2 regions of the Nonomuraea sp. NPDC051191 genome follow, and region 2 is predicted to be linked to the other one. Evidence: riboswitches for the same ligand, from Rfam matches in the RefSeq annotation. Region 2 holds a riboswitch; the other holds the start of a gene.

Region 1 (14,225 bases), on a different contig from region 2:
CTGCTGCTGCTGACCGTAGTCGGGCAGCGACTGGGGCTGCTGGCCGTACTGCGGCTGCTGGCCATAACCCTGCTGACCCGAGGCGGCCTGCTGGCCGTACTGGGCCTCCTGGCCATAGCCGGGCTGGGTGTACTGCTGGCCCGAGGACTGCGGCTGCTGGCCGTAACCCTGCTGCTGGCCGGAGGCGGGCTGCTGGCCGTAGCCCTGCTGGCCCTGCTGCCCGTACTGGGCCTCCTGGCCATAGCCCTGCTGCTGCTGACCGTAGTCGGGCAGCGACTGGGGCTGCTGGCCGTACTGCGGCTGCTGGCCATAACCCTGCTGGCCCGAGGCGGCCTGCTGGCCGTACTGGGCCTCCTGGCCATAGCCGGGCTGGGTGTACTGCTGGCCCGAGGACTGCGGCTGCTGGCCGTAGCCCTGCTGCTGGCCATATCCCTGCTGCTGGCCGTACTGGGGCTGCTGGCCGTAGCCCTGCTGCTGGCCGTGCTGCTGTTGCTGACCGTATTGGGGTTGCTGGCCGTAGCCCTGTTGCTGCTGCTGGCCATATGGGGGCTGGCCATAGGCGTCGTCCGCCCGGTAGCCGACCACAGTCACGTCCGGGTCGGGCTCACCGGGGCGACGGCCCTGGTGCTGCCCGTACTCGGGGTTCTCGCCGGATTCGTCCTGTGGATACGGCGGCTGTCCGGTGCTCACCGTGTCACCTCGCTTCGAGTGCGCATGTGGCACGTGTCAGGACACATGCCTGTGCTGCCCAACGTATCGACATAGGTATCAACAATCACCTTTCCAAGTGGTCAAGGTCCGCGTCACCCGATGTCAGATGCAGCAGCATGCGGGTGTTGCCAAGGGTGTTCGGTTTGACGTGTTCCAGATCAAGGAACTCCGCCACACCCTCGTCGTACGAGGCCAGCAACTCGGCGTAGACCTCGGGTGAGACCGGCGTGCCCTGGATGGGCCGGAAACCGTGCCTCGCGAAGAAGTCGACCTCAAAAGTCAGACAGAATACACGTCGCAGCCCCAGATCCTTCGCCTGCCGGACGAGCGCCGAGACGATCCGATGCCCGGCCCCCAGTCCCCGGCACGCCGGATCGACCGCCACCGTACGGACCTCGGCGAGATCCTCCCAGAGCACGTGAAGCGCGCCGCAGCCGACGACCTCCCCGCTCAGCTCGGCCACCCAGAACTCCTGGACGTCCTCGTACAGCGTGACCGTGGCCTTCTCCAGGAGCCGCGGACCCGCGCCCGCGTAGGTGTCCACGAGACGCCTGATCGCGCGCACGTCGGGCGTGCGGGCACGCCTGACCACGACCGCGGTCTCGGGGACTGCCACTTCGGCCACCTGCTCCATGGCTCTCCAGGGTACAGATCTCATTACGGCTCAGCCCTAAATCCCACGTCTCGGGCATCTCATCACATGCTGTGTCCAGATGAACACGCCCCGACCTGGAGCTTTCCTCCAGTCGTCACCCCCCAGAATGCTGGACAAAAGGTGCAGAAGCCCGCTTCCGTACGGCTACCCACGAGATCACCTTGTGACCCTTCAGTTGTGAAACCTCTACAGACTCGGTAGTTCCGGTTGAGCGCGAACCCGGAGTGCATTAGTGTCCAGCGACGATGTTCTCCGCGTAATGCGCGCGGAAAGACACGCCCAATTCCCGCAAGGGAAGCCGGGGAACCACCGGTGGCGAGCACCTCGCGCCACCACTCGGGGTGAATCCGATCATCTCGGTAGGGCTGCTCCGGCCCGAACCCGTCAGCTAACCCGGCCGGCGTCGATGAGAGGAGCTTGGTTGGTGAAGCGGACGCTCGATCGCGAGGGGAAGCCGGGGGGCAGGCACGCCCGTCCCCGGGAGCAGGCCAGGCGCTCACGTCGCCTCGGCGTCATCGGCGCCGCCGTCGCCGCGATGCTGTTCGCCGTACCCGTCGGTTCCGCCGCCGCCGACCCGAAGCCGTCGCTCTCCGAGCTGGCCGACCAGGTCGAGAAGATGCACGAAGAGATCGAGACGCTGACCGAGGAGTACAACGGGCAGCGCGAACGGCTGAAGTCCGCACAGAAGGCCAACGACGCCGCCCAGAAGACCCTGGCCACCAGCGAGTCCGACCTGGCCGCCAAGCGCGCCAGGGCCACGCTGCTCGCCCAGAACGCCTACATCACCGGCGGCCTGGACAAGGCCCTGGTCTTCGCCCAGTCCGACGACCCCGAGACCTTCCTCGACCGGGCCGCGACCACGTACGCGCTCGAACAGCAGCAGGGCGAGGAGGTCAACCAGCTCGCCAAGGCCATGGAGGCCGCCGAGCGCGCCAGGTCGGGCGCCAAGACCCGCATCGCCGAGGTCCAGAAGATCGTCAGTGATCTTGAGGGCAAGCGCTCGAAGATCACCAAGCTGGTCGCCAAGGTCGAGAGCAACCTCTACCGGCGGGCCGTCGGCGAGGCCGGCCGCCCCGGCACCCGCGCCGTACGCGTCAACCTGCCGGTCATCGGCAACGGCAAGGCCGCCCAGGCCGCCAAGTGGGCCCTCACCCAGCAGCTCAAGCCGTACGTGTGGGGCGCCGAAGGGCCGCGCTCCTACGACTGCTCCGGCCTGGTGATGGCCGCCTACCAGCGCGTGGGCATCTCGCTCCCCCACTACACCGGCGACCAGTGGACGGCCGGCACGCACATCAGCCGCGACCAGCTCCGCGCCGGCGACCTGGTCTTCTTCTACAGCGACCTGCACCACGTCGGCATCTACATCGGCGGCGGCATGATGGTCCACGCACCGCAGACCGGCGACGTCGTCCGGATCTCCGCGCTCGGCAATCGGCCGTTCGCCGGCGCCGTGCGCATCGCGGACTGACCGGCGATTCACTTCGGAGTTCCGCGCCGTCAGATGAGCTGGCGGCGCGCCGCCCACGCCACGGCCTCGATCGCCGTGGCCACGCCGATGCGGTCGCAGATGCCTCTGAGCCGCCGGCGTACGGTCCGTCCGCTGATATCCAGCCGTCTCCCGACCCGGTCGACGGTCACCCCTCTGGCCAGTTCAGCCAGTAACGCCAAATCCGCGTGGCTCAGCTCAACGCCTTCAGTGAGCACATCCACCGGGAGCCCTCCCCCCAACAGCAGAACTCGGACCTTTCAGTGGAGCAAAGCCGCTCGTCTCGGTGAAGGTAAACGCATCGCGGAAAGGTCGTCAAGCACGACAATCGCCGCCCTTGACCAGTGCTATTGACATGATCACTTATATGTGACGTACTCCGCATATGTCGGCACGCCACGGTCCGCTATGAACGGTCCAAACGATCAATTCGGCGGCCCGGTCCAGCCACCGATGAGCGCCACCGACCTCCTGGGTTTTGATCCCTCGGATCCGCAATTTGTGCGCGATCCGTACGTCCGATATCGAGAGCTCCGCGCGGCCGGGGCGATCTTCAGAACGCGCGGCGGGCTGCTCGTCACGACCACGTACGAGCTGTGCGCGGCCGTCCTGCGTGACCCGATGTTCGGTCACGGAACGTCCGCCCCCGTGGCGGAAGAGGCAGGTCAGCCCGGCAGGTCGTTCCTGCTCATGGACCCGCCCGATCACACCCGGTTGCGGAACCTTGTCAGCCGCGCGTTCACCCCGCGCATGGTCGAACGGCTCAGGCCGCGGGTCGAGGCGATCACCGCCGACCTGATCGGGCGGTTGCCGGAGGAGACGGAGCTGATTTCCGGCTTCGCCCACCCGCTGCCGGTGATGGTGATCAGCGAGATGCTCGGGGTGCCGCCGGAGGACCACGAGCGCTTCCGCGGATGGAGCGAGGCTCTTGCCCGCGGACTTGACCCGATGCTGACAGACGCTCTCATGTCGGAAACGGAGCGTTCCAGGAACGAGTTCCGCGACTACTTCCGCCGCCTGATCGCCCTGCGCCGCGAGCGTCCCGGTGAGGACCTCCTGAGCGCCCTCGCGCGCGTCGAGGAGTTGACCGAGGCCGAGTTGCTGTCGACCTGCGTGCTGCTGCTCGTGGCCGGCCACGAGACCACCGTCAACCTCATCGCGAACGGCGTGCTGAACCTGCTGCGGCACGGCCTGCTGCACCGCGCCGCCGAGCGGCCGAGGGAGGTGGTCGAGGAGGTGCTGCGCTTCGATCCGCCGGTCCAGCTCACCTCCAGGATCGCGCTGGAGGACAGGGAACTGGGCGGCACGCCGGTGCCCGCCGGCTCGGCCGTGCTCGTGCCGATCGGCGCGGCCAATCGCGATCCGGCCGCGTTCGCCGATCCCGACCGGTTCGACCCGGGCCGCGAGCCCGGCCGGCATCTCGCCTTCGGGCTCGGCCTGCACTTCTGCCTGGGGGCGACGCTGGCCAGGATGGAGGGCGAGATCGCGCTGTCCGCGCTGGCCGTGGCCGCGCCGAAGATGGAGGCCGCCGATCCGGAGCCCCCGTACAAGGAGAACGTGGTGCTGCGCGGGCTGGCCCGGCTGCCGGTGCGGCTCAGGCGGTAGCGTCGTAGCGTTCCCTGGCGGCCTCGACGTCCTCGATGTGCTCCTCGGCCCAGGTCTTGATGGCGATCACCAGCGGCATCAGGCTCTCGCCGAGCGGGGTGAGCGCGTAGTCGACCCGTACCGGCACCTGCGGCGTCACCCGGCGCGCCACCAGGCCGTCGCGCTCCAGGCCGCGCAGGGTCTGGGTGAGCATCTTCTGGCTGACCCCCGCGATGTGCCGGGACAGGTCGCTGTAGCGGCGCTCGCCGCGGGCCAGCGCGCTGAGCACCAGCGTGACCCATTTGTCGCTGAGCCGGTCGAGCAGCTTGCGGGAAGGGCATTCGGCGAAGTAGGCGTCGAAGGCCAGCCTGGCCTGGTCACGCCGCTGCGCCGCCGTCGTGGTCGCCACCGTCTCACTCCTTGCCGTATGTTACGCACTTCCAGGTGCCTACTTACTGAAAGAGAGTAGCTCTTCCTAGGGTCATGGGCATGACGAACATGCGTGCACTCATCGGCGGCTCCGGCGCTCCCCTGCTGGTGTCCGCGCCGCTGCCGGAGGCGGGGCCCGGCCAGGTACGGGTCAAGGTGGCGGCGGCCGGGGTCAACCCCTTCGACCTGGCCGTGGCGGCCGGGGCGCTGGCCTCGTACGGGCTGGCCAGGAAGCTGGACTCGTACGGGATCGGCTTCGACGCGGCGGGGACCGTGGACCAGGTGGGCCCGGGCACCTCCTTCACCGTGGGCGAGGACGTCGTGGGGCTCTCCGCGCGGCTGGAGCTGCCGTACAAGGCGCAGGCCGAGTACGTCGTGCTGGACGCCCCGGCCGTGGCCCGCGCCCCGCGGAACGTGAGCCCTGCACACGCCTCCACGCTGCCGCTCAACGGCCTCACCGCCTGGCAGGCACTCGACCGGACCGGCGTCGGCCCAGGGGGCACCCTGCTGGTCACGGGGGCGGCGGGGGCCGTCGGCGGCTACCTGGTCGAGCTGGCCGCCGTCCGCGGCGTCAAGGTGGTGGCCGCCGCCGGCGCCGCGGACGAGGAACTGGTACGCGGCTTCGGGGCGGAATGGTTCGTCCCCCGCGAGGAGGACCTGGCCGAGGGCGTACGGGCGCGGGTCCCCGGCGGGGTGGACGCCGTCGTGGACGCCGCCGTGCTGGGCCTGCCCGCACTCGACGCCGTACGGGACGGCGGGACCTTCGTGGGGCTCACGTCGGGGGCCGCGCCGGTGCCGCTGCGCGGGACGGACGTGGCCACCGTGCTCTTCCGCTCGGACGCCGGGCAGCTCGCGGAGCTGGTGCGCCTGGTCGAGGCCGGGCGGCTGACGTTGCGGGTGGCCGACACGTACCCGCTGGAGAAGGCCGCCGACGCCCATGCCCGCCTGGCCGAGGGCGGGCTGCGCGGACGCCTCGTGCTGGTGCCCTGACCGCCCTGACCGCCCTGACCGCCCGATCCGGCGCCCCGCGCATCGGCGGGGCGCCGGACGACGGCTCAGTGAGTGGGCTTGACCAGCGGGAACAGGATGGTCTCGCGGATGTTCTTGCCGGTGAAGGCCATGATCATCCGGTCGATGCCGGCGCCCATGCCACCCGTGGGCGGCATCGCGTACTCAAGGGCCTGGAGGAAGTCCTCGTCGAGCTGCATGGCCTCCAGGTCGCCGCCCGCGGCCAGCAGCGACTGCTCCACCAGGCGGTGGCGCTGGTCGATCGGGTCGTTGAGCTCGGAGTAGCCGGTGCCGAGCTCGGTGCCGAACCCGATCAGGTCCCACTTCTCGGTCAGCAGCGGGTTGTCGCGGTGGAGGCGGGCCAGCGGCGAGGTCTCCAGCGGATAGTCCATGACGAACGTCGGCTGCACGAGCGTGTGCTCGACCAGCGCCTCGAAGAGCTCCTGGACGAGCTTGCCCGAGCCCCACTTCGCGTCCCAGTGGACCTCGCGACGGTCGGCGATCTTCCGCAGCTCGTCGAGGGTGGTCTCGGTGGTGATCTCCTCGCCCACGGCGTCGGACACCAGGTCGTAGAGCCTGACCCGGGGCCACTTCTCCGCACCGAGGTCGATCTCGACGCCGTCGTGCACGACCACGGTGGTGTCCAGGGCGGCCACGACGGCCTTCTGGTACATGCGCTGCGTCAGGTCGGCGATGTCGTTGTAGTCGAGGTAGGTGCCGTAGGCCTCGAGCATGGTGAACTCGGGGTTGTGCGTGGAGTCGGCGCCCTCGTTGCGGAAGTTGCGGTTGATCTCGAAGACCTTCTCGACGCCGCCGACCACCAGCCGCTTGAGGTAGAGCTCGATCGCGATGCGAAGGTAGAGCTCCATGTCGTAGGCGTTGATGTGGGTCTTGAACGGCCGGGCCGTCGCGCCGCCGTGGATGGGCTGCAACATCGGGGTCTCGACCTCGAGGTAGCCCTCCTCGTGCCAGAAGTCGCGCACCGCGCGCACGGTCGCGCTGCGCACCCGGGCCATCTTCCTGGCCTCGTCGTTGACGATGAGGTCGACGTAGCGCTGGCGCACCCGCGCCTCGGGGTCGGTGAGGCCGACGTGCTTCTCCGGCAGCGGGCGCAGGCACTTGGCGGTGATCTGCCAGCTGTCGGCGAGGATCGACAGCTCGCCGCGGCGCGAGGTGATGACCTCGCCGATCACGCCGACGTGGTCGCCCAGGTCGACGTCGCGCTTCCAGGCCGCCAGGGACTCCTCGCCCACCTTGTCGAGCGAGATCATGACCTGTAGGTCGTCGCCGCCGTCGCGGAGCGTGGCGAAGCAGAGCTTGCCGCCCACGCGGTTGAGCATGACGCGGCCCGCGACCGCGACCGTCTCGCCGGTGGCGGTGTCGGGCTCCAGGCCCTGGTGTTTCTCCCTGACCTCGGCGTTGGTCGCCGTGCGTGGGAAGTTCACCGGGTAAGGGTCGACGCCCTCGCTGCGGAGGCGGTCGAGCTTTTCCCTCCGGATGCGCATCTGCTCTGGAAGTTCCTCGCTCACAACAACAAAGCGTAGGGGATACGGCGAACTGCAAGCGCTCGTGACGGTTCTCTGCAGGGGCTCTGCAAGGCCCCTTTTGTACCAATGAGTCACGAGCTCCGGGGGGAGCCGGCAAGGAGCCGGCCCGAGAGGAGCTCCGGGAGAGATCATGATGAAGAAGATCGCGACGGGCATCCTCGCCATCGCCGCCACCAGCGCCGTGGCCCTGTCGCTTCCTTCGGCCGCCAGCGCCACCACCGCCACCGCCACCGCCACCGCCGACTTCGACGACTACTCCGACTACTGGGGCCCGGTGTACGCCAAGCAGCACCTGGCCAAGGCCCAGGGTCACGTCGACGTCGCGTGGGACGAGGAGGACTCCAACGAGGTCCAGGTCACCGGCCGGCTCTACGACCTGGACGACCGCGACTACGACGAGGGCGGCAAGTGCGCCTACGTGAAGTTCCAGGCCGAGGACTCCGACGGCGACTGGTCCACGGTCTACACCAGGAAGTACTGCGGCTCCCCGGGCTACAAGAAGTTCCACTTCGAGGAGAACGACGTCTTCACCCTGCGGGTCAAGGTCTGCCAGGTTCCCGAGCAGGGCACCTTCGCCACCAAGTGCGGCTCCTGGCGCGAGCTCTACAGCGCCGAGGACGCGTGACGCTCATAGGTGACACCACGACCGACAGGCGGCCCCCTTCCCAAGCGGGGGCCGCTTGTCACGTTCTAAGCGGTGTTCCGGTGATATATCAGGCGCAGGCCGATGAGGGTCAGCCAGGGCTCGTGCACGTCGATCGAGCGCGACTCGCCGACCACCAGCGCCGCATGGCCGCCGGTCGCCACGACGGTCACCTCGTCGGGGTCGTCGGCCAGCTCGGCGGCCATCCGCTCGACGATGCCGTCGACCTGGCCGGCGAAGCCGTAGATGATGCCCGCCTGCAACGCCTCGACCGTGTTCTTGGCGATCACCGAACGCGGCCTGACCAGCTCGACCTTGTGCAGCTGGGCGCCGGCGGCGGCCAGGGCGTCGACCGAGATCTCGATGCCGGGGGCGGTGACCGCCCCGACGTACTCGCCCTTGGCCGACACCGCGTCGAAGGAGGTGGCGGTGCCGAAGTCGACGATGATGCACGGGCCGCCGTACTGGTCGATGGCGGCCAGGGCGTTCACGATGCGGTCGCTGCCGACCTCTTTGGGGTTGTCCATGCGGACCGGCACGCCCGTGCGCACACCGGGCTCCACGATCACGGCGGTGACGTCGCCGTAGTAGCGGCGGCACATCTCCCGCATCTCGTTGAGCACGCTCGGCACGGTCGAGCAAATGGCGATGCCGCTGATGTCGGCGCCCTTGAGCAGTGGTGACTGGGCCAGCAGCCCCTGGAGCACGACGGCGATCTCGTCGGCGGTGCGGCGGGCGTCGGTGGCCAGCCTCCAGTGCTCGATGACGTCCTCGCCCTCGAACAGCCCCAGCACCGTGTGCGTGTTGCCGACGTCGATCGTGAGCAGCATCAATTACCCCCGCAAATCCAGTGCGATGTCCAGGGCCGGCGCCGAGTGGGTGAGCGCTCCCACCGCAAGGTAGTCAACGCCAGTTTCAGCCACATCACGAGCCGATTCCAAGGTCAATCCCCCACTCGCTTCAAGCGCAACCCTGTTTTTCGCCCGACTTTTCACGATTTGTACGGCATGTACGGTGTCCTCGACCGTGAAGTTGTCCAGCAGGATCTCCTCGGCGCCCTCGTCCAGCAGGGGCTCCAGCTGGTCGAGCCGGTCGATCTCGACCTCGATCGGCAGCTCGGGATAGCGCTCCCGCACCGCCCGGTACGCCTCGGCCACTCCGCCGGCCGCCACGACGTGGTTGTCCTTGATCAGGGCCGCGTCCGACAGCGACCTGCGGTGGTTGACGCCGCCGCCGCAGCGCACGGCGTACTTCTCCAGGGACCGCAGACCCGGCAGGGTCTTGCGGCTGTCGCGGACCCGCGCCCGCGTGCCCTCGATCGCGGCGACCCACCGGGCGGTCATCGTGGCCACCCCGGACAGGTGTGTGAGCAGGTTGAGCGCGGTGCGCTCGGCGGTCAGCACCGCCCGCGTCGGGCCCTCGACCGTCATCAGCACGTCGCCGGCCGCGACCCGCTCGCCGTCCTTGGCCCGCCGCTCGACCCGGCCCGCGCCCAGCCGGAGGAACACCGCCTCGGCCACGCCCAGCCCGGCCACCACGCCGTCCTTGCGGGCCACCACGTCGCCGGTCGAACGCTGCCCGGCCGGGATCGTGGCCAGGCTGGTCACGTCGCCGGCCTCCTGCAGGTCCTCTTCGAGCGCACGGTCGATCAGCGCGTCGACCTCGGCCGGGTCGAGCCCGGCGGCGGTCAGCTCCTGTGCCAGGCGCGGCGGCATCGTCTCACCGTGCGGGGTGTACGTCATGCGAAGGCCCTCCTCGGTCAGGGTCACGTCCAGGTGGCCCAGCCACTCATTGTCGTCCCGGCTCTCGTGGTCCTCGCGCCAGTGGGAGCCGCGCGTCTCCAGCCGCGCCGCCGCCACGCCGGTCAGGACGGCGGCGACGGTGAGCAGGTTGGTCGCCTCCCACGACTCGGTGCAGGCGGGCACCTCGACGGGCGTCCAGAGCGCGTCGCGCAGCGCCTTCGACGTGGCCTGCAGCGACGCGCGGCTGCGCAGCACCCCGGCGCCGGCGCTCATGTGCGCCTGGAGCCTGGTCCTGACCCTGGGGTCCACCAGGCCCGTCGCGGCCCGCGCCGGAACCGGCTCGCCCGGCTGCGGACGCCTCCGGTGGATGTCCTCGGCGATGCGCTCGGCGAAGACCAGCCCCTCAAGGAGCGAGTTCGAGGCCAGCCGGTTGGCCCCGTGGACGCCGGTGCAGGCGACCTCGCCACAGGCGTACAGGCCCTCGATCGAGGTACGGCCGGACAGGTCGGTGTGGACGCCGCCGCTCGCGTAGTGGGCGGCCGGCGAGACGGGGATCGGTTCGGTGACCGGGTCGATGCCGTGCTCGCGGCAGACGGCGTAGATGGTGGGGAAGCGGCTCTCCCACTTCACCCTGCCGAAGTGGCGGCCGTCGAGGAAGATGTGGTCGCGGCCGGTCTCGCTCATGGTCGTAGTGATCGCCTTGGCCACGACGTCGCGCGGCGCCAGGTCGGCCAGCTCGTGCACGCCCTGCATGAATCTGTTGTTCTCGTGGTCGACGAGGAAGGCGCCCTCGCCCCTGACCGCCTCGGAGATCAGCGGCTGCTGGCCGGTCGAGCCCTCGCCCAGCCACAACACGGTCGGGTGGAACTGCACGAATTCGAGGTCGCGCACGACCGCCCCGGCCCGCAGCGCGAGCGCCACGCCGTCGCCGGTGGACACGACCGGGTTGGTGGTGGCGGCGTAGACCTGGCCCATGCCACCGGTGGCGAGCACCACGGCCCGCGCCCGCACCGCCCCGACGCCGTCGCGCGCGCCCTCGCCCATGACGTGCAGGGTCACCCCCCTGGCCCGGCCGTGGGCGTCCTTGAGCAGGTCGAGCACCAGCGCGTGCTCGATCACCTCGATCGAGCACGCGCGCACCGCCTCGACCAGCGCCCGCTGCACCTCGGCGCCCGTGGCGTCGCCGCCGGCGTGCACGATCCTGCGGCGACGGTGCCCGCCCTCCCTGGTGAGCTGGAGCTCCCCGTTGGGATTGCGGTCGAACCGGGCGCCGCGTTCCATGAGCCGCCGCAGCGCGCCGGGCCCCTCCGTCACCAGCGTCCGCACGGCCTTGGTGTCGCACAGCCCGACCCCGGCCAGCAGCGTGTCGCTCAGGTGCTCTTCGGGGGTGTCGCGCGGGTCGAGCACGGCGGCGATGCCCCCCTGGGCCCACTTGGTGGACCCGGCCGACAGCACGTCCTTGGTGACGACCAGGACCTTGGCCGCGGGATCCAGCTCGGCGTGGCGCAGCGCCACGGTCAGGCCCGCGACGCCGGACCCGACGACGACCACGTCGGCGTCGACGGTCCAGCCGGGTTCGGGGGCCGTCAGGTGCAGGGGAATCGCCGGTGCACTCATGGGGGTCTCCTCGCTGAGGCGATTTCGTCACTATGACGATAACGCCTGCCGCAGCGTGGACATGCCCCGGGGGCCGTACGGATCAGGGGCGCACGCTCACCACGACGTTGTCGATCAGCCGGGTTCCGCCCACCCTGGCCGCCACGGCGAGCACGGCCGAGCCCTCGTAGGAGTCGTCGACCTCCTTGAACGTGGCCGGATCGACCAGCGCCAGGTAGTCGAGGTCGAGCTCGGGCCCGGCCTCGGCGAGCACCGCGCGGGCGGTGGCCCGCATCGCGTCGGCGGTCAGCTCGACCGCGCCCGCCCGCAGGGCACGGGACAGGGCCAGCGCGACCGTGCGGTCGCCGGCCGACAGGTAACGGTTGCGGCTGGACAGGGCCAGGCCGTCGGGCTCGCGTACGGTGGGCGCCCCGACGATCTCGATGGACAGGTCGAGGTCGGCCACCATGCGGCGGATGACGGCGAGCTGCTGGGCGTCCTTCTGGCCGAAGATCGCCAGGTCGGGTCGCACCAGGTTGAACAGCTTGAGCACCACCGTCAGCACGCCGTCGAAGTGGCCCGGCCTGGACGCGCCCTCGACGATCGAGCCCATCTCGCCCGCGTGGACGCTCACCTGACGGTCGGGGCGGTACATGTCCTGCGGCGAGGGCGCGAACACGACGCCGACGCCCTCCTCCCGGCACACGTCGAGATCGGCCTCGAATGTACGGGGATAGCGTGAAAAATCCTCGTTAGGCCCGAATTGCAAAGGGTTGACGAAGATGCTGACCACGACCTGGTCGGCGCGTACGCGAGCGGCCCTCATCAGCGACCGGTGGCCCTCGTGCAGCGCGCCCATGGTCGGGACCAGCGCCACCCGCCCTTCACCCCGAGCCTTCGCCAGGTCGTCCCGGTCGCCGGCCACGATCAGATCCATTGCTGCCCTCCACACCCGACGGTCAGGTCCATATATTGCCCCCAAGCGCGTCGAGCAGCCGCTCCGCCTCCTCCGGTTTGAGCAGCCCCGCGGCCAGCGCCCGGTCGGCGGTGAGCCGGGCCAGCGCGATGTAGGCGTCGGCGGCCTCCGGAGCGGCCAGGATCAGCGCGTCGACGTGTTTGCGCACCGTGCTCGCGTCGCCGCGGACGACCGGCCCGGTGAGCCCGGCGATGCCCAGCCGCAGCACGTTGTCGAGCGCCGCGCCGAGCAGCGGGCCCAGCATGCGCCCCGGGTGCTCGACGCCGATGCGCTGCAGCAGCTCCTCGGACTCGGCGATGAGCGTGACCATGTGGTTGGCGGCGTTGGCCAGGGCCGCGTGGTAGAGCGCGCGGTCGCTCTCGGCGATCCAGACCGGCTCACCGCCCATCTCGATCACCAGGGCCTCGGCGACCGGTCGCAGCAGGTCGGGCGCGGTCACGCCGAACGAGATACCGGTGATCTTGTTGAGGTCGTCGTCGCGGCCGGTGAAGGTCATGACCGGGTGGAGCGCGAGCGGCAGCGCACCCGCCTGCGCGGCCGGGTCGAGCACCGACAGGCCGTACGCGCCGCTGGCGTGGACGAGCAGCTTGCCCTTGAGGTCGGCGCCCGTGCGGGCCAGCCCGGCCACGAGGTCGGGCAGCGCGTCGTCGGGGACGGTCAGCAGGATGAGCTGGGAGGCGGCCACCACCTCGTCGGGCCGGGTCAGCTCGACCCCGAGCCGGTCGGCGGCCCATCTGCGCGAGGTGTCGGAGACCCCGCTCGCGGCCACGATCCGGTGGCCCGCCTGAGCCAGCGCGGCGCCGAGCACGGAGCCGACCTTGCCCGCACCGAGCACGCCGACGGTCAGCCGTGCCGGGCGATCACCTGCGTCCATGACGTCTCACCCCTGTCGACCGCAACGGCACCGTGGTGGCACCGTGAAGGCACTGCGGACCAGCGTAACCGGCGGGCGGGGGCCGACAGGTCGGGGGCCGTCGAACACGTTCCGGCATGTCCGGCGCTTTGCCGCCCGTTGAGTTAACGACAAATGCGACAGGGGCATACGAATCATGCACCCCCTGTCGAAAGAGATGAGGAGAGGGGTCCACGCACGACGACGGGCGCCGAGTCCTGACAACCCGACGCCCGCCTGAATGCGACCTCTTGGAGGTGCACTGACCGGTCATCCGCCGACTGACCGGCCGGGATCAGAGCCCGGACCGCGCGCGAGCGGTCCGGGCTCTCCCTGCCTCAGCGGCTGTAGACCGCGGTGTTGGGGCTCCCCTGGCAGCCGTTGATCGGCACCGCCTGGATGCCGATGTTGTTGCCGCAGACGGGCACGACGGCGGTGATGGGCAGGTGGATCGGGCTGCCGCTCAGGATGCCGTTGTTGCCGTGGGTGACGTCGTCGGCGTGCGCGGGGGCCGCCAGGGCCAGGAGGGCGATGGCACCTGCCATGACCAGAACCTTCTTCACGGGGGGCTCCTCTCAGTCTGCGGCCTCAGGGCCGCAATGCTTCGGTGGAGCGATCCGGCTCGCCGCTTACCGCGGATGGGCGAAACGCAGTCGCTCTGTGACAGTGCGTAAACGTTAGCGCAATGTAGCGACCAAGAGTAGTCAATGAACGACTCTGCGTGTCGAACCCTTCGGTCATGAGATAGTCACCCTCATGTGGCTCACCTGGCGCGCCGCCACGGAACGCGCGCTCTACGGCGAGGAGGGCTTTTACCTCCGCGAACGCCCCTCGGGCCACTTCCGCACCTCGGTCGGAGCCTCGGCCGTGTTCGCGGAGGCGGTCCTGGCCCTGCTGGTGGAGGTGGACTCCGAGCTCGGCTCCCCCGAGCGGCTCGACCTGGTCGACGTCGGCGC
Region 2 (15,178 bases):
GGCCATCCCGGCCGCCGTGATCGACCAGATCGCGGCCGAGATCGGCGCCGAGAGCGGCCGTTCGGTCGACCTGGAGGACTGACCTCCGCCGCCGCGGGACCGACCCCCAGATCTGGGGGAAGGCCGTCACCTGGACCGTTCCGGGTGGCGGCCTTTTCTTGTCTCAGAATGCGAGATAGTAGGACATCCAACGAGACAGCCAAACCGCCGCCGGGTACCGTGGATGGAAATGCGCCAGGTGCTCGTACTCATTACCTGCCGCGGCGGGGCCTGTTAGGGCAGGCCGACGACCCGCCGCGGTGAGTGGTGACGTCGTCGGCCGGTCAGTCCCTTTTCCTTCGCCCGGTCCGTGACCCGGACCCGCGAGAGCAGGCCCGGTCGGATTCGCGACCGGGGTCCGACGCCCCCCCTTTGGAATGCGCCCGCGAAACGAGATGAGCGACATGTACGAGATGTATGCCTGGAACCGTACCGAAGAGAACGAGAACGAGGCCGCCGAGGCCCTGCAGACCGCCCTGGACCGCAGGGACAACGGCGGCGCGCCCCAGAACTCGGCCCGGTAGCGCCCGCCCTCAGGCCCGCGCCGCGGCGTGGGCCAGGGCGAGCGCGCCGAGCAGCGGCGCGTCGTCCGTGAACCGGCCGGGCCGGATCTCCGGCGGGAACGGCACGGCGCGCCGCACCTCGCAGGCCAGCCTGGGCACGATCAGCCCGGCCGCGCCCATCATGCCGCCGCCCACGACCAGCCGCTCCGGGTCGAGCGTGACGCACAGGTTCGCCACGGTCATGGTCAGCACCCGCAGCGTCTCCTCCACCAGCTCCGCCAGCGGCCCGGAACGTGCGGCGAGCACCTCCTCCGCCGTGGTCGCGCGGCCGAGCAGCGCGCCGCCCCTGGCCGCCAGCCCCGCGCCGGAGACCAGCTCCTCCAGCGGCACCCGCCCGTCGGCGAAGGCCGCCTGCCCCGGCGTGACCTGGAGGTAGCCGATCTCGCCGGCCGCGCCGTGCGCCCCGGCCACCACCCGGCCGCCGACCACCAGGGCCGCCGCCAGGCCGGTGCCGAGGTTGAGGTAGACGCCCGTGGAGACGCCGCGCAGCGCGCCCCACCGCAGCTCGGCCGCCGCCGCCGCGTTCACGTCGTTGTCGATGGCCACCGGCGTGGCGCCGAACTCCTCCCGCAGCAGCCTGGGCAGCTCCAGCCCCTCCCAACCGGGGACGTTCGGGGCCAGGCGCACCACGCCGTCCCTGATCACCCCGCAGGTCGAGAAGCCGACCGCGGCCGGCCGCCCGTCCAGGACGCGGGCCGCGGCCAGGGCCCGGACGAGCGTGTCCGGCCCGGTCTCCAGCCGGGTGCGACCGGCGACCACGGGCCCGTCGGAGCCCGACACCCCGATCGCGACCTTGGTGCCGCCGACGTCGATGCCCAGGACCCGGCTCATCGCGCGGCGCCCCTGCGGGCCAGCGAGTCGATCGCCACCGCCAGGGCCAGCACGCCGGCCGTCACCATGAACCGCACGGAGGAGTCCACGCTCAGCAGGTACATGCCGTTGGTGATCGACTGGATGACCAGCACCCCGAGCAGCGCGGCGTAGGCGCGGCCCCGGCCGCCGAACAGCGACGTGCCGCCGATGACCGCCGTCGCGATGGCCATGAGCAGGATGTCGCTCCCGCCCGACCCCTGGTTGACCGCCGACAGCCGGCTGGCCGCCAGCACGCCGCCGGCCGCCGCCAACGTGGAGGCCAGCACGAACGCCAGGATCCTGATCCTGGTCACGTTGATGCCCGCGCGCCTGGCGGCCTCGGCGTTGCCGCCGACGGCGTACAGGTGGCGGCCGAAGGCGGTGTGCCGCAGCACCAGGTCCAGCAGGACGACCAGCGCGCCGAAGAGCACCAGCAGCAGCGGCACGCCCCGGTCGGCCGACATGACCGCCACCGCCGCGCCGAGCACGACCGCCAGCCCGCCCGACGACACGGGGACCTGCCACGCCGGCGCCACGGGCAGCCCGGCGGCCAGCCGCGCCCGCCTGGCCAGCGTGGCGATCCCGGCGTGCCCGCCGGCCAGCCCGATCACCAGCGCCCAGGACAGCCAGCCCGGCAGCCAGGTGTCGCTCAGCCCGGAGACGAACCCGTTGAACGGCAGGTTGATCGTCCCGCCCTCGCGCAGCAGGTAGAGCAGCAGCCCGAGCCAGCCCATCAGCCCGGCCAGCGTGACCACGAACGACGGCATCCGCAGCTTGGTCAGCATGAGCCCGTGCAGCAGCCCGATCGCCGCCCCGGCCGCCAGCGCGAGCAGGATGGCGAGCAGCGCGTTCCAGCCCTGCTTGACGTGGACGATCGTCATGATCGTGGCGCACAGGCCGCTGACCGAGCCGGCCGACAGGTCGATCTCGCCGAGCAGCAGCACCATGATGAGGCCGAGCGCGATCGTGCCCGTGGCGGCCATCTGGAGGACGAGGTTGGTGAGGTTCTCGGGCGACAGGAAACGGTCGTTGAGCGTGCTGAACACGATCGTGATCGCCACCAGTCCGCCGACCACCGGCCAGGCGCCGACCTCTCCCTGGCGCAGCCGTCCGGTCACCGCGATCGGCATCGCCGTCATTCGCCCGCTCCTGTGATCGCGGCCACGATCTCCTCGCGGGAGGCGTCGGCCGTACGGAACTCACCGGCGTTGCGCCCGAGGCGCAGCACCACCACCCGGTCGCTCACCTCGCGCACGTCGGCGAGGTTGTGCGAGATGACCAGCACCGCGAGCCCGCGCTCGCGCAGCCGCCGGATCAGCGCGAGCACCTGCGCCGTCTGCTCGACGCCGAGCGCGGCGGTCGGCTCGTCCAGGATGACCAGCCGGGGCTCGCCGAGCAGCGCCCTGGCGATGGCCACCGACTGCCGCTGGCCGCCCGACAACATCGACACCGGCACCCTGATGTCGCCGATGCGCACGTCGAGCTGGGCCAGCAGGTCGCGGGTCGCGCGTTCCATGCTCAGGTGACGCAGCACCGACCAGCGGCGGCGTTCGGCCCCGAGGAACAGGTTGGCCACGACGTCGAGGTTCTCGCAGAGCGCGAGATCCTGGTAGACGGTCGAGATACCGAGCGCCTGCGCGTCGTGCGGGGTGGCGACGCGCACCGGCACGCCGTCCACGGTGATCTGGCCCTCGTCCGGCACGACCGCGCCGGAGATGGTCTTGACCAGCGTCGACTTGCCCGCCCCGTTGTCGCCCATGAGCGCCACGACCTCGCCGGGACGCAGGTCCAGCCCTGCCCCGTCGAGCGCCCGCACCGCTCCGTACCGTTTGGAGATCCCGGTCGCCGCGATCATCTACTCGATGCCCGCCTTCGCGCAGGCGGCCTTGACCTCGGCCGTGCAGATCTGCTCGGCCTTGTAGAACCCGTCCTTCACGATGGTGTCCTTGATCTTGTCGGCGGTGACCGCGATCGGGTCGAGGAGGAAGGCCGGGATGTCGGCGGTGCCGTTGTTCACCTTGGAGGTGGCGGCGGGCTGCTCGCCCTTGGTCAGGGCGACGGCCAGCTCGGCGGCCTTCTCCGCCTCCGTCCTGATGTCCAGGTAGATGGTCATGTACTGCTCGCCGGTGAGGATGCGCTGCACGGCGGCCAGTTCCGCGTCCTGCCCGGTGATGGGCGGCAGCTCCTTGTAGCCGGCGCGCTTCATGGCCGCGATCGCGCCGCCCGCCATCCCGTCGTTGGCCGACAGCACGCCCACGATGTCGTCCCGGCCGAGGGCGGTGATCGCCTGCTCCATCTGCTGCTGCGCCTTGTCGGGGCTCCAGTCGGGGGTGTCGAACTCCCTGCCGACCTTGACCTTGCCGTCCAGGACGTTCTTGGCGCCCTTCTTGTAGTCGGCCGAGCTCGGGTCGGTGGGCGAGCCGTGGATCATCACGATCTGCCCCTTGGCCGTGGTGCCCTTGGCGTTCATGGCGTCGAGCAGCGCCTGGCCCTGCATCTCGCCCACCCGTACGTTGTTGAACGAGACGTAGTAGGCGTAGTCGATCCCCGAGATCAGACGGTCGTAGGCGACCACGGGGACCTTCTTCTGCCTGGCCTGGTTGACCAGGGGCGCCACCGCGTTGGCGTCCACGGCGTCCAGGACGAGCACGTCGGCGTCCTGGGTGAGCGCGGCCTCGACCTGTTGCTGCTGCTTGGCCGCGTCCTGCTCGGCGTTGCCGTAGATCACCTTGCAGCCGGGGCACAACGCCTTGACCTTGGCCTCGAACAGGGGACGGTCGAAGGCTTCGTACCGGGTGGTCTTGGATTCGGGGAGGAACAGGGCGATCGTCCCGCCCTGTCGCGCCGTGTCGGTCTGCGTGGTGGCCTGCGTGGTGGTGGTCGTGCCGGTGGTGCTGTTCCCGCAGGCGGCGGCCAGCAGGACCGCCGCCGCGGGGATGAGTCGCCAAGCTCGGTGCATCGCACTTCGTCCTCTCAGAAGATGCCCGCCCCCGCTTGGTAAGAAAGGTAGTTTACTATCAGGCGAGTTGGCTAGAGTGCACCTCGGAGGGAGGCCGGACATGCGACGCGACCTGGCCAATCCACGGCTGCTGCGGGTGCTCAACGAGCGCCGCCTGCTCGACCAGCTCCACGAGCACGGCCCGGCCTCGCGCGCCGACCTGGCCAAGAGCACCGGCCTGTCCAAGCCCACGGTCTCGGCCGCCCTGGCCGGGCTGGCGGAGGACGGCCTGGTCCACCTGGTCGGGGAGGTGTCCGGGCGGCCCGGCCCGGTGTCCTCGCTCTACGACATGAACGCCGCCTCCACCCACGTCGCCGGGATCGACATCGGCCGCGACTGGATCCGGGTGGCCGTGGCCGACCTGCGCGGCACGTTCGCGGGGCGTACCGACGGGCGCAACACGGCCCGTACCTCGGCCGAGCTGGCCGGGCTGGTGGGCGAGCTGGCCAGGGCGGCGGCCCGCGAGGCGGAGGTCGAGTGGCGCACGATCACCTGCGCGGTGGTCGGCTCGCCCGGCGTGTACGACCCCGTCCGCGGCGGCCTCGACTTCGCCCCCAACCTGCCCGGCCCGCCGGACCTGGCCGACCGGCTGCGCGCGGCCCTCGGCGTCGAGCTCGTCATCGAGAACGACATCAACCTGGCCGCCGTCGGCGAACACGCCCACGGGGCCGGCCGCGGCAAGGCCAACTTCGCCCTGGTGTCCATCGGCACGGGCGTCGGCATGGGCATCGTGATCAACGGCGAGCTGTACGTGGGGGCGCGGGGGGCGGCCGGGGAGGTCTCCTACGTCCCCGCCGCCGAAGAACCGGTCACCGCCGCGCAGAGCGCCGACTCCTTCGTGGCGGGCGGGGACTCGTTCGCCCAGGGTGCCGACGCGTTCGCGCACGGGGCCACCGAGGCCGTCACCTCCGCCCCGGGTGTCGTGCGCGCCGCGCGGGCGGCAGGGCTGGAGCTGGAGACGGCCAGGGAGGTCTTCGCCGCCGCCGCCGACGGGAACGAGGCGGCCAGGTCGGTGGTGGAGGCCGAGGGCCGGCGCATCGGCGGGCTGCTGGTGGCGGTGGCCGCCGTGCTGGACCCGGAGGTGATCGTGCTGAGCGGGGGAGTGGGCCGCAACCTCGACCTGCTGGGCGCGTCCGTCGAGCGCCGCATCGCCGAGCTCGGGCCGCTGCGTCCGCGGGTGGTGGCCAGCGTGCTCGGCGACAGCGGCGTCCTGCTGGGCGCGGTCGCCCACGCCAAGTCCCGCGCCTGGGACCTCATCTTCGACGCCCGCAGACACTGACCCCCGGCCCCTCGGGCCCCGGCCCCTCGGACCCCCGGGCTCCCCGGCCCCGGCCCCGGACCCCCGGAGGCTACGGGGGCGGCGCGTTCGGGTGGCGCGCCTTCGGGCGGTGCGGGTCTGGGGGGCGCGCCTTGCGTGCTTTGGTGGGGGTTTGGGCTCTGCGGGGGGTGGGGGGCGCCTTTACGATGTGGGGGTGGCCGGCCTCCTTCGTTCCGTGTGGCGCGAGCCTCGTCCCCCTGGCCCGCCGGTGCGGGTGTGGCGCGACTGGGCGCTCGTCGCGGCGCTCGTGCCGGCCGCGGTGATCGAGGGCGTCCTGCGGCCCGACCTCCGGTGGCCGGTGGTCTCGACGGCCGTCACCGTCGCGCTGATCCCCACGCTGCTGTGGCGCCGGACCAGGCCGCTGCTCATGGTCGCGCTCGTCTTCGGCGTCACCACCCTGGCCCCGCTGCTGACCGGCGGCGAGCCGGTGGAGACGTACACGCTGGTCTTCGTGACGATCGTGCTCTACGCGCTGTTCCGGTGGGGTTCGGGGCGCGAGGCCGGGATCGGGATGGCGGCGGGGCTCGTCGCGGTCGGCCTGTCGCTGGCCTCCGGCCGCATGGCGATCGGCGACGTCGTCCCGGCGCTGGGCGTGCTGGTCGCGACCGTCGGGCTGGGCAGCGCCTTCCGGTACCGGGCCGGCGCGCGGCTGCGCGAGCTCGACCAGGTCAAGCTGCTCGAACGCGAACAGCTCGCCCGCGACCTGCACGACACCGTCGCCCACCACGTCTCGGCCATGGCCATCCGCGCCCAGGCGGGCCTGGCCACCGCCGCCTCCGAGCCGGGCGCGGCCACCGACGCGCTGCGGGTGATCGAGGCCGAGGCGTCGCGCACGCTCGCCGAGATGCGGGCCATGGTCCGGGTGCTGCGCAGGAACGAGCCGGCGGAGCTGGCCCCGGGCCGCCACCTCGACGACCTGCGGCAGCTCGCCGGCCGCCCGCGGGTCGGCCCGGCCGTCGAGGTGGAGGTCGCGGACGGGCTCGGTGACCTGCCGCCGTCGGCGGGCGCCGCGCTCTACCGCATCGCCCAGGAGTCGATCACCAACGCCCGGCGGCACGCCCGCCACGCCACCCACATCACCGTCCGCGTCACCGCCGACGACGCCTCCGTCCGCCTGACCGTGAGCGACGACGGCGACCGCGCCGGTGGCGTCGCCGCCCCCGGTTACGGTCTCATCGGCATGATCGAACGCGCCGCCCTGCTCGGCGGCACCTGCGAGGCGGGCCCCAACCCCAACCGGGGCTGGACGGTCACCGCCGTCCTGCCCAGGGAAGCCGCATGACCGACCAGCGGCAGCCGCATGACCGAGCAGGGGAAGCCGCATGACCGACCGACGGGAGGCCGCGTGACCGACCAGGGGAAGCCCGCGTGACCGAGCAGCGGGAGGCGGGGGCCATCCGGGTGCTCGTCGCCGACGACCAGGAGATCGCCCGCACCGGGCTCAGGATGATCCTCGACGCCCAGCCCGGCATCGAGGTCGTCGGCGAGGCCGGCGACGGCAGGCGGGCCGTCGAGCTGGCCCGCCGCCTGCGTCCCGACGTGTGCCTGTTCGACATCCGCATGCCCGGCCTCGACGGCATCGCGGCCACCCGGCAGCTGGCCGGGCCCGACGTCGCCGACCCCATGGCGGTGGTCGTGATCACCACCTTCGACCTCGACGAGTACGTCTACGCCGCCCTCCGCGCCGGAGCCAGGGGCTTCCTGCTCAAGGACGCCGGCCCAGCGCTGCTCGCCCAGGCGGTGACCGCGGCGGCCGGCGGCGAGGCGCTCATCGCCCCGAGCGTGACCGCGCGTCTGCTGGCCGCGTTCGCCGGGGCCGGGCGTACCGAGGCGCCCGCGCAGCCGGTCGAGGCGCTCACCGGCCGCGAGGAGGAGATCCTGCGCGCGGTGGCCCGCGGCCGGACCAACAGCGAGATCGCCGCCGAGCTGCACATCTCGCTCAGCACGGTCAAGAGCCACGTCGCGAGCCTGATGACCAAGCTCGGCGTGCGCAACCGCGTCGAGATCGCCATGTGGGCCTACGAGACCGACCGCGTACGCACCTGACCCCGGCGGACGACCGACTCGGCCACCGCCAGGTTGATCACCCAGCCCGCGCCGACGAGCAGCGCCCGGCCCAGCTCGCCGGGTGGCCCGAAGGCGGCCAGCCCGAACGCCAGGGTGAACGCCTGCGTGCCCGCGCCGAGCCCGATCGCGTACCCGCGCGCCATCCAGGCCCGATGCCGGGCGACGTCGCGCCGCCGGATCGCGGCCAGGCCGAGCAGGAGGCAGGCGGCCATGGCCGTCCCGAACAGCAGCCGGAAGGCGGCCAGCAGCGTGCCGTCGCCCGCCGGAAGGTCGGAGAAGAGCGTCAGCCACAGCCCTGACAGCGCCGCGACCAGCCCGGACGCCACCAGCGCCCGCCCAGCCACCCGGTGCCACCCGGGCCTCCGGGCCCGGAACCCGGCCTGGAACTGGAACGTGCCGAGGACGCAGAACGCCAGCGACGCCGGGATGTGCAGCAGCACCGGCAGGGGCATGGCGAAGAACCGCGCGTTGTCGGCCGTGACGGCGGCGCCGGAGGCCAGCTCGGTCACCCGGAGGGCGCCGGCGACCAGGGGGACGACGCTGAGCGTGAGCAGCCCGGCAGGTGCGATCCATCTCATGGGGAAGAGCGTGACGGCCGCGGCCGTGCCGGGTCATCGCGCGGACGGCCCCTCCCTGTTCGCACCATCGGCGGGACGGGCCGTCGTACTTTCGGCCATCGAGCCGTCGCCTTTCGACCGTTGAGGGTCCGCGCAGGTCGCGCCCACACTGACGGCACATCCACGAGGGAGGAAACGATGAAGGCCTACGTCCTGCGCAGGTTCGGCTCGCCCGACCAGCTCGTCCTGACCGAGGTCGAGCGGCCCGTGCCGCGCGACGACGAGGTGCTGATCCGGGTGCGGGCCACGTCCGTGCAGCCCTATGACTGGCACTTCATGCGGGGAGAGCCGTACCTGGCCCGGGTCATGGGCGGCGGGGTCGGGCTGCTGCGGCCGAGCATCGCCGTCCTCGGGGCCGACGTGGCGGGGGAGGTCGAGGCGGCGGGCAAGGACGTCACGCTGTTCCGCCCCGGCGACGAGGTGTACGCGATGTCCCTGCGGGGCGGCTTCGGCGAGTACGTCTGCCTGCGGCAGGACGAGGTGGCCCCCAAGCCGCGGGGGCTGTCGTTCGAGCAGGCGGCGGCGGTGCCGATGGCGGCCAACACCGCGCTGATCGCGCTGCGCGACGAGGGACGCGTGCAGCCGGGCCAGAAGGTGCTGGTCAACGGCGCGTCCGGCGGTGTGGGCACGTTCGCCGTGCAGCTCGCCAGGTCGATGGGGGCCCACGTCACCGGCGTGTGCGGCGGGCGCAACGCGGACCTGGTCCGCTCGCTCGGCGCGGACGACGTCGTCGACCACACCAAGGAGGACTTCGCGGCCTCGGGCCGGTGCTTCGACCTCCTCATCGACGTGGCGGGCGGCCGCCGGCTGTCGGACTGCCGTCGCGTGCTGACCAGGAAGGGCACGTACGTGCTGGTCGGCGGGCCGGCCGGCCGCTGGGTGCAGCCGGCCGGCCACATGTTCGCCGCACTGGCGTCGGCGTCCTTCGTCCCGCAGCGGATCGTCAGGGCGGACGTGGTCCGCTGCGGGAGCAACAGGGCGAACCTGCTGACGCTGACCGGGCTGATCGAGCAGGGGGAGGTCACCCCGGTCATCGACAGGACCTTCCCGTTCGGCGAGATCCCGGCGGCCGTCCGCTACCAGGAGGAGGGACACTCGCCGGGGAAGGTCGTCGTCACAGGGTCGCGGTGAGCATGGCGGGGGCCGGGGCCTTGCGGAGCTGGGCGTAGTCGGCCCAGCGCTTGACGCCCTTGGGGTCGGGGCGTACCGCGCCGACGAAGGCCTGCCTGCGCCACTGCGACAGGCGTTCCTCCTTCACCACGTCGCCGGTGTGGGGGGAGTGGACCATGTAGCCGGGCTTGGAGATCATGCCGACGTGGCCGAGGCCGCTGAAGAACACCAGGTCGCCTGGTTTGAGGTCCTTCCAGGCGATTTTCTTGGAGAAGGCGCCGTACTGATCCGCGGCGACTCTGGGGAGCTCGATGCCGGCGTCCTCGTAGGCCCGGAGCATGAGGCCCGAGCAGTCGTAGCCCCGCTCGCTGGCGCCGCCCCACACGTACGGGGTGCCGCGCTTGTCCATGGCGTATTCGAGGGCGACCTTCCAGGCCGGTTTCGGCACGTGCCGTTCCTGGACCTGTTTCACCTGGGGGCCGGTGAGGGTGATGGCGGGGGTGGGGGCGGCGGGAGCGACGGGAGCGGCGGGCGCGAGACCCGCTCCGCCCGCCGCCACCGCCAGGAGAATGGCGATGCTAGACAGGGGACTGTCCTTCCACGTGGCCGGCCGGGTTAGCTGACGGGCTCGGGCCTGGAAGTAGCCCTACGGCGGTGCTTGAGAGCGGTGCCGATTCGCCCCGGGGGGAAAGATGGGTCCCCGGCTCCACGCAGCGGCTGCGTGGATTAGGCTCGTCGGACTCTAACGAAACGGTCAAAAGGTCGCAATCCCCCCAAAACGGATTGTCCGGAGATTGAGATGATGTGTTCGTCAGCCGAGACGAGCCGGTAAGGTACCGCCCATGGAGTCGCGTAACATCCGCCTGGCCGTCATCCCCGGGGATGGCATCGGCGCCGAGGTCGTAGCCGAAGGGCTCAAGGCCCTGGAGGCCGTGGGCACGAAGATCGAGCCCACCCACTACGACCTGGGCGCAGCCCGCTACCACCGCACGGGCGAGACGCTGCCCGACGCGGTGCTCGAAGAGCTGCGCGGCTACGACGCGATCCTGCTCGGCGCCGTGGGCGACCCCAGCGTGCCGCCGGGCATCCTGGAGCGCGACCTGCTGCTCAAGCTCAGGTTCGAGTTCGACCACTACGTCAACCTGCGCCCGGTCAAGCTGTTCCCCGGCGTCGAGACCGCGCTGGCCGGCGCCACCGCCGAGCACATCGACATGGTCGTCGTCCGCGAGGGCACCGAGGGCCTCTACGCCGGCACCGGCGGCGTCATGCGGCGCGGCACGCCGCACGAGATCGCCACCCAGGAGTCGCTGAACACCGCCCACGGTGTCGAGCGCGTCGTTCGTTACGCCTTCCAGAAGGCGCAGTCGCGGCCCCGCAAGAAGCTCACGCTCGTCCACAAGACGAACGTGCTCACCTTCGCCGGCGACCTGTGGCAGCGCATGGTCAACCGCGTGGCCGAGGAGTTCCCCGACGTCACCACCGACTACAGCCACATCGACGCGGCCTCGATGTTCTTCGTCACCCAGCCCGAGCGCTTCGACGTGATCGTCACCGACAACCTGTTCGGCGACATCATCACCGACCTCGGCGCCGCGATCGCCGGCGGCATCGGCCTGGCGGCCAGCGGCAACATCAACCCCGAGCGCACCTCGCCGAGCATGTTCGAGCCGGTGCACGGCAGCGCGCCCGACATCGCCGGTCAGGGCAAGGCCGACCCGACCGCCACCATCCTGTCCGTGGGCATGCTCCTCGACCACCTCGGCCTGCACGCCGAGGCCGCCAAGGTCGAGCAGGCCGTGGCCGCCGACATCGCCGAGCGCGTCACCGGCCGCGCCGGCCGTTCGACCAGCGAGATCGGCGACGACATCTCCGCGCGAGTATCCGGCTAGGACCGTCTAGCCCCGTACGCGCCTGGCGGTCCCGACGAGGACTGCCAGGCGCTTTTTGGCGTCCAGAGGGTTGAACCCATCCCAACTGCCTCTTGCCATCCCAAATGGCAAGACAATAGGAAGTACGAATACTGCTCGTGGGCAGTAGCTTTCAGGATCGTAGATTCGCAGAGAGAAGGACCGCCGTCATGACCATCGCTCAGAAGCTCAGCTTCGACGTGCAGCATTCCGACCACGCTCGCACCGCGGCCGAGCGGGAGCAGGTACTGGCGAACCCCGGGTTCGGGCAGGTCTTCACCGACCACATGATCACGATCGACTACACCGAGGGCCAGGGGTGGCACGACGCCGCGCTCCTGCCGTACGGGCCGCTCCTGCTCGACCCCGCGACCTCGGTCTTCCACTACGCGCAGGAGCTGTTCGAGGGACTGAAGGCGTACCGGCAGATCTCCGGCTCGATCGTGGCCTTCCGTCCGTACGCGAACGCCGCCCGCTTCAACCGCTCGGCCGAGCGCATGGCCATGCCGGAGCTGCCGGAGGAGGCGTTCGTGGAGTCGCTGGAGCTCCTGGTCTCGGCCGACAAGGAGTGGGTGCCGACCACCGAGGGCCACAGCCTCTACCTGCGTCCGTTCATGTTCGCCACGCAGGCCGGGCTCGGCGTCAACTACCCGTCGAAGACCTACAAGTACATGGTCATCGCCTCGCCGGCGGCCTCGTACTTCGCCGGTGGCATCAAGCCCGTCTCGGTGTGGCTGTCGACCGAGTACACGCGCGCCGCGCCCGGCGGCACCGGCTTCGCCAAGTGCGGCGGCAACTACGCCGCCGCCTTCGTCGCCCAGCGCCAGGCCGTCGAGAACGGCTGCGACCAGGTCGTCTGGCTCGACGCCCACAAGCACGAGTACGTCGAGGAGATGGGCGGGATGAACCTGTTCTTCGTCTTCGGCAACAAGCTCGTCACCCCGGCGCTCACCGGCACCCTGCTGCCCGGCATCACCCGCGAGTCGATCCTGGAGCTGGCCGACGAGCTCGGCCTGGAGACCGAGGAGCGGCTGATCTCGGTGGACGAGTGGGAGTCCGCCTGCGCCGCCGGCGAGCTGACCGAGGTGTTCGCGTGCGGCACCGCCGCCGTGGTGACCCCCGTGGGTTCGGTCAGGGGCGCCGACCGCTCCTGGACCATCGCCGACGGCACCCCGGGCCCGGTGACCATGCGGGTGCGCGAGGAGCTCGTCGGCATCCAGTACGGCGCCCGCCCCGACACCCGCGGCTGGATCCACAAGATCGCCTAGGGCGTGCCCGGGAGGCCGGCGTTCAGCCGCCGGCCACCGCCGGGATCCCGTGGTCAAGGGGGGTCTAGTGGTTCTTCCTGATCATCGTGATCCCGTCGGCGATCGGCAGCACGACCACGCTCACCCGCGGGTCCTCGATCACCAGGTCGTTGAACTCGCGGATCTGCACCGTCGTCGGCTCCGCGTGCGCCGGGTCGGCCACGTGCCCGCTGCGCAGCGTGTTGTCGGCCAGCAGCAGGCCGCCCGGCCGCAGCCGCTCGACCAGCAGCTCGTAGTAGCCGGGGTAGTTGCCCTTGTCGGCGTCGAGGAAGGCCAGGTCGACGGGCTCGTCGAAGGCGGCCAGCGTCTCCAGGGCGGGCCCGAGCGTCAGCGAGACGCGGTCGGTCACGCCCGCCTTCTCCCAGTAGCGCCGGGCGATCGAGGTCCACTCCTCGCTCACGTCGAAGCAGTGCAGCCGCCCGCCGGACAGCCCCCGCGCGATGCAGATCGAGGAGTAGCCGGTGAACGTGCCCACCTCGACCGCCACGGCCGGGGCCGCGAGCTGGGTGAGCATGGTCAGGAAGCGGCCCTGGTCGGCGGAGATCTGCATGCCGGCGCGGTCGCCCGTCGCCTCGGCCGTCTCCCGTGCCAGCTCCTCCAGCAGGGAGTCGGGCGGGGTGGAGTGGTCGAGGATGTACCGGCCCACCGCGGGGTCGAGGAGGTTCGCCTTCATGAAGGTCATTCTCTCCTCACAGCGTTCTCTCACCGTCATCAGGTACCAATGAGGGAGCCGCGCCGGGCGGCCGTCCGGAGAGTGGTTCTGGCGTTGGTAGGGTCTGCGCGATCGGTGAGCGGGGAAATGGGCGGATGATGAAGCGGTTGATTGCGGTCGTGGTCGCGGGTGCGGCCCTGGTGGTGCTGGGTGTGCTGGCTTTCTCGGAGCCGGGTGAGACGGCCGGGTCGGTACGCCTGACCAGGCAGCTCGACGGTTCGATGGTCCTGGCCGACAGGTCCAGCGACGCGCCCGTGCTCGACGTGTACGAGGACTTCGACTGCCCGATCTGCAAGGAGATGCACTCCAAGGTCGACGGCACGATCCAGAAGCTGGCCAAGGAGGGCAGGCTCAAGGTCGTCTTCCACCCCGTGACGATCTTCCAGGACGAGCCCATGCGCTCCAACTCCATCAGGGCCGCGGCCGCCGCCCGGTGCATGCCGGAGGAGAACTGGCTGGCCTTCAGGGACGCGCTCTACGCGATGCAGCCCGCCCCGCACGGCACGGCCTCGGGCTTCACCGTGCAGGAGCTGGTCGCGGCGGCCAGGAAGGCGGGCGCCTCGGTGGACGAGTGCGTGACCTCGCAGTCGTACGCCAAGACGCACCTGGCGGAGACCGCGAAGATCCAGATCCAGGGCACGCCGACCGTCCTGCTCAACGGGCAGCAGCTCGGCAACGAGGTGTTCGACCCGGCGGCGCTCGAACGCGTCATCGTCGGCGGCACCGGCGTGCAAGTGTAAAGGTCGTGTCCACGAGTTGAGACCGATGTGCCAGATGGTGAATCCCTGTGGCAGACTGGCAGGCACCATGTTCTACAGTCTGCTCATTATCGGCAGGCGCGCTGGCTGACACAGGGACACCGCCAGCGCGCAGACCTCTCACGTCCGTGAGGGGTCTTTTTGTTTTCCAGGACACGGATCCGAAAGAAGAGACTCATGGCCGACGACCGCTTCCACGTCTACGACACGACGCTGCGCGACGGCGCGCAGCAGGAAGGACTCAACCTCACCGTCGTCGACAAGCTCGCCATCGCGCGGCACCTGGACAGCCTGGGCGTCGGTTTCATCGAGGGGGGCTGGCCGGGCGCCAACCCCAAGGACACAGAGTTCTTCAGGCGCGCTCGAACAGAGCTCGACCTGAAGCACGCGCAGCTCGCCGCGTTCGGCGCGACCCGCCGGGCCGGTGTGAAGGCCGCCGACGACCCCTTGGTAGCCGCATTGCGCGAATCCGGCGCGCCGGTCGTGACCCTTGTCGCCAAGAGCCACGACCGGCACGTGGAGCTGGCCCTCCGCACGACTCTCCAGGAGAACCTCGCGATGATCCGCGACACGGTCTCTCACCTTCGTGCGGAGGGACAGCGAGTCTTCCTCGACGCCGAGCACTTCTTCGACGGCTACAAGTCCAACCCAGCCTACGCGCTCGAAGTGCTGCGGACCGCCGCCGAAGCCGGGGCCGACGTCATCGCCCTGTGCGACACGAACGGCGGCATGCTGCCCGACGAGCTGGCCGAGACCGTGCACGCGGCCGTCCAGACCAGCGCCCGCGTCGGCATCCACTGCCACGACGACACCGGCTGCGCCGTCGCCAACACCCTCGCCGCGGTCAAGGCGGGCGCCACGCACGTCCAGGGCTGCGCCAACGGCTACGGCGAGCGCTCGGGCAACGCCAACCTCTTCACCGTCGTCGCC

Evidence for each region. A riboswitch is a leader RNA that binds a small molecule or an ion and turns the genes downstream of it on or off. The one in region 2 is predicted to bind cyclic di-AMP.
Region 1: linked by a shared signal. The riboswitch ahead of ACIA8R_RS00760 (NlpC/P60 family protein) and the one ahead of ACIA8R_RS10640 (C40 family peptidase) in region 2 are both predicted to bind cyclic di-AMP.

What each region holds. Positions count from the first base shown of each region.
Region 1 is NZ_JBITEZ010000001.1:160,683-174,907, forward strand. Features, by position in the region: partial or broken gene ACIA8R_RS00750 (hypothetical protein) at 1-765, shown strand, start outside; gene ACIA8R_RS00755 (amino-acid N-acetyltransferase) at 776-1,345, opposite strand; cyclic di-AMP (ydaO/yuaA leader) riboswitch at 1,633-1,784, shown strand; gene ACIA8R_RS00760 (NlpC/P60 family protein) at 1,791-2,834, shown strand; gene ACIA8R_RS00765 (LuxR C-terminal-related transcriptional regulator) at 2,864-3,076, opposite strand; gene ACIA8R_RS00770 (cytochrome P450) at 3,354-4,457, shown strand; gene ACIA8R_RS00775 (helix-turn-helix domain-containing protein) at 4,447-4,845, opposite strand; gene ACIA8R_RS00780 (NADP-dependent oxidoreductase) at 4,926-5,855, shown strand; gene lysX (bifunctional lysylphosphatidylglycerol synthetase/lysine--tRNA ligase LysX) at 5,921-7,402, opposite strand; gene ACIA8R_RS00790 (hypothetical protein) at 7,551-8,045, shown strand; gene ACIA8R_RS00795 (type III pantothenate kinase) at 8,111-8,893, opposite strand; gene ACIA8R_RS00800 (L-aspartate oxidase) at 8,897-11,422, opposite strand; gene panC (pantoate--beta-alanine ligase) at 11,505-12,338, opposite strand; gene ACIA8R_RS00810 (DUF2520 domain-containing protein) at 12,361-13,251, opposite strand; gene ACIA8R_RS00815 (chaplin family protein) at 13,608-13,832, opposite strand; gene ACIA8R_RS00820 (SAM-dependent methyltransferase) at 14,026-14,225, shown strand, end outside.
Region 2 is NZ_JBITEZ010000003.1:451,187-466,364, reverse strand. Features, by position in the region: gene serA (phosphoglycerate dehydrogenase) at 1-82, shown strand, start outside; gene ACIA8R_RS10685 (ROK family protein) at 573-1,433, opposite strand; gene ACIA8R_RS10680 (sugar ABC transporter permease) at 1,430-2,593, opposite strand; gene ACIA8R_RS10675 (ATP-binding cassette domain-containing protein) at 2,590-3,309, opposite strand; gene ACIA8R_RS10670 (sugar ABC transporter substrate-binding protein) at 3,310-4,413, opposite strand; gene ACIA8R_RS10665 (ROK family protein) at 4,514-5,731, shown strand; gene ACIA8R_RS10660 (sensor histidine kinase) at 5,925-7,052, shown strand; gene ACIA8R_RS10655 (response regulator transcription factor) at 7,139-7,816, shown strand; gene ACIA8R_RS10650 (DUF2306 domain-containing protein) at 7,789-8,415, opposite strand; gene ACIA8R_RS10645 (NAD(P)-dependent alcohol dehydrogenase) at 8,593-9,585, shown strand; gene ACIA8R_RS10640 (C40 family peptidase) at 9,569-10,123, opposite strand; cyclic di-AMP (ydaO/yuaA leader) riboswitch at 10,154-10,307, opposite strand; gene ACIA8R_RS10635 (3-isopropylmalate dehydrogenase) at 10,407-11,453, shown strand; gene ACIA8R_RS10630 (branched-chain amino acid aminotransferase) at 11,642-12,739, shown strand; gene ACIA8R_RS10625 (O-methyltransferase) at 12,804-13,451, opposite strand; gene ACIA8R_RS10620 (thioredoxin domain-containing protein) at 13,586-14,230, shown strand; gene cimA (citramalate synthase) at 14,426-15,178, shown strand, end outside.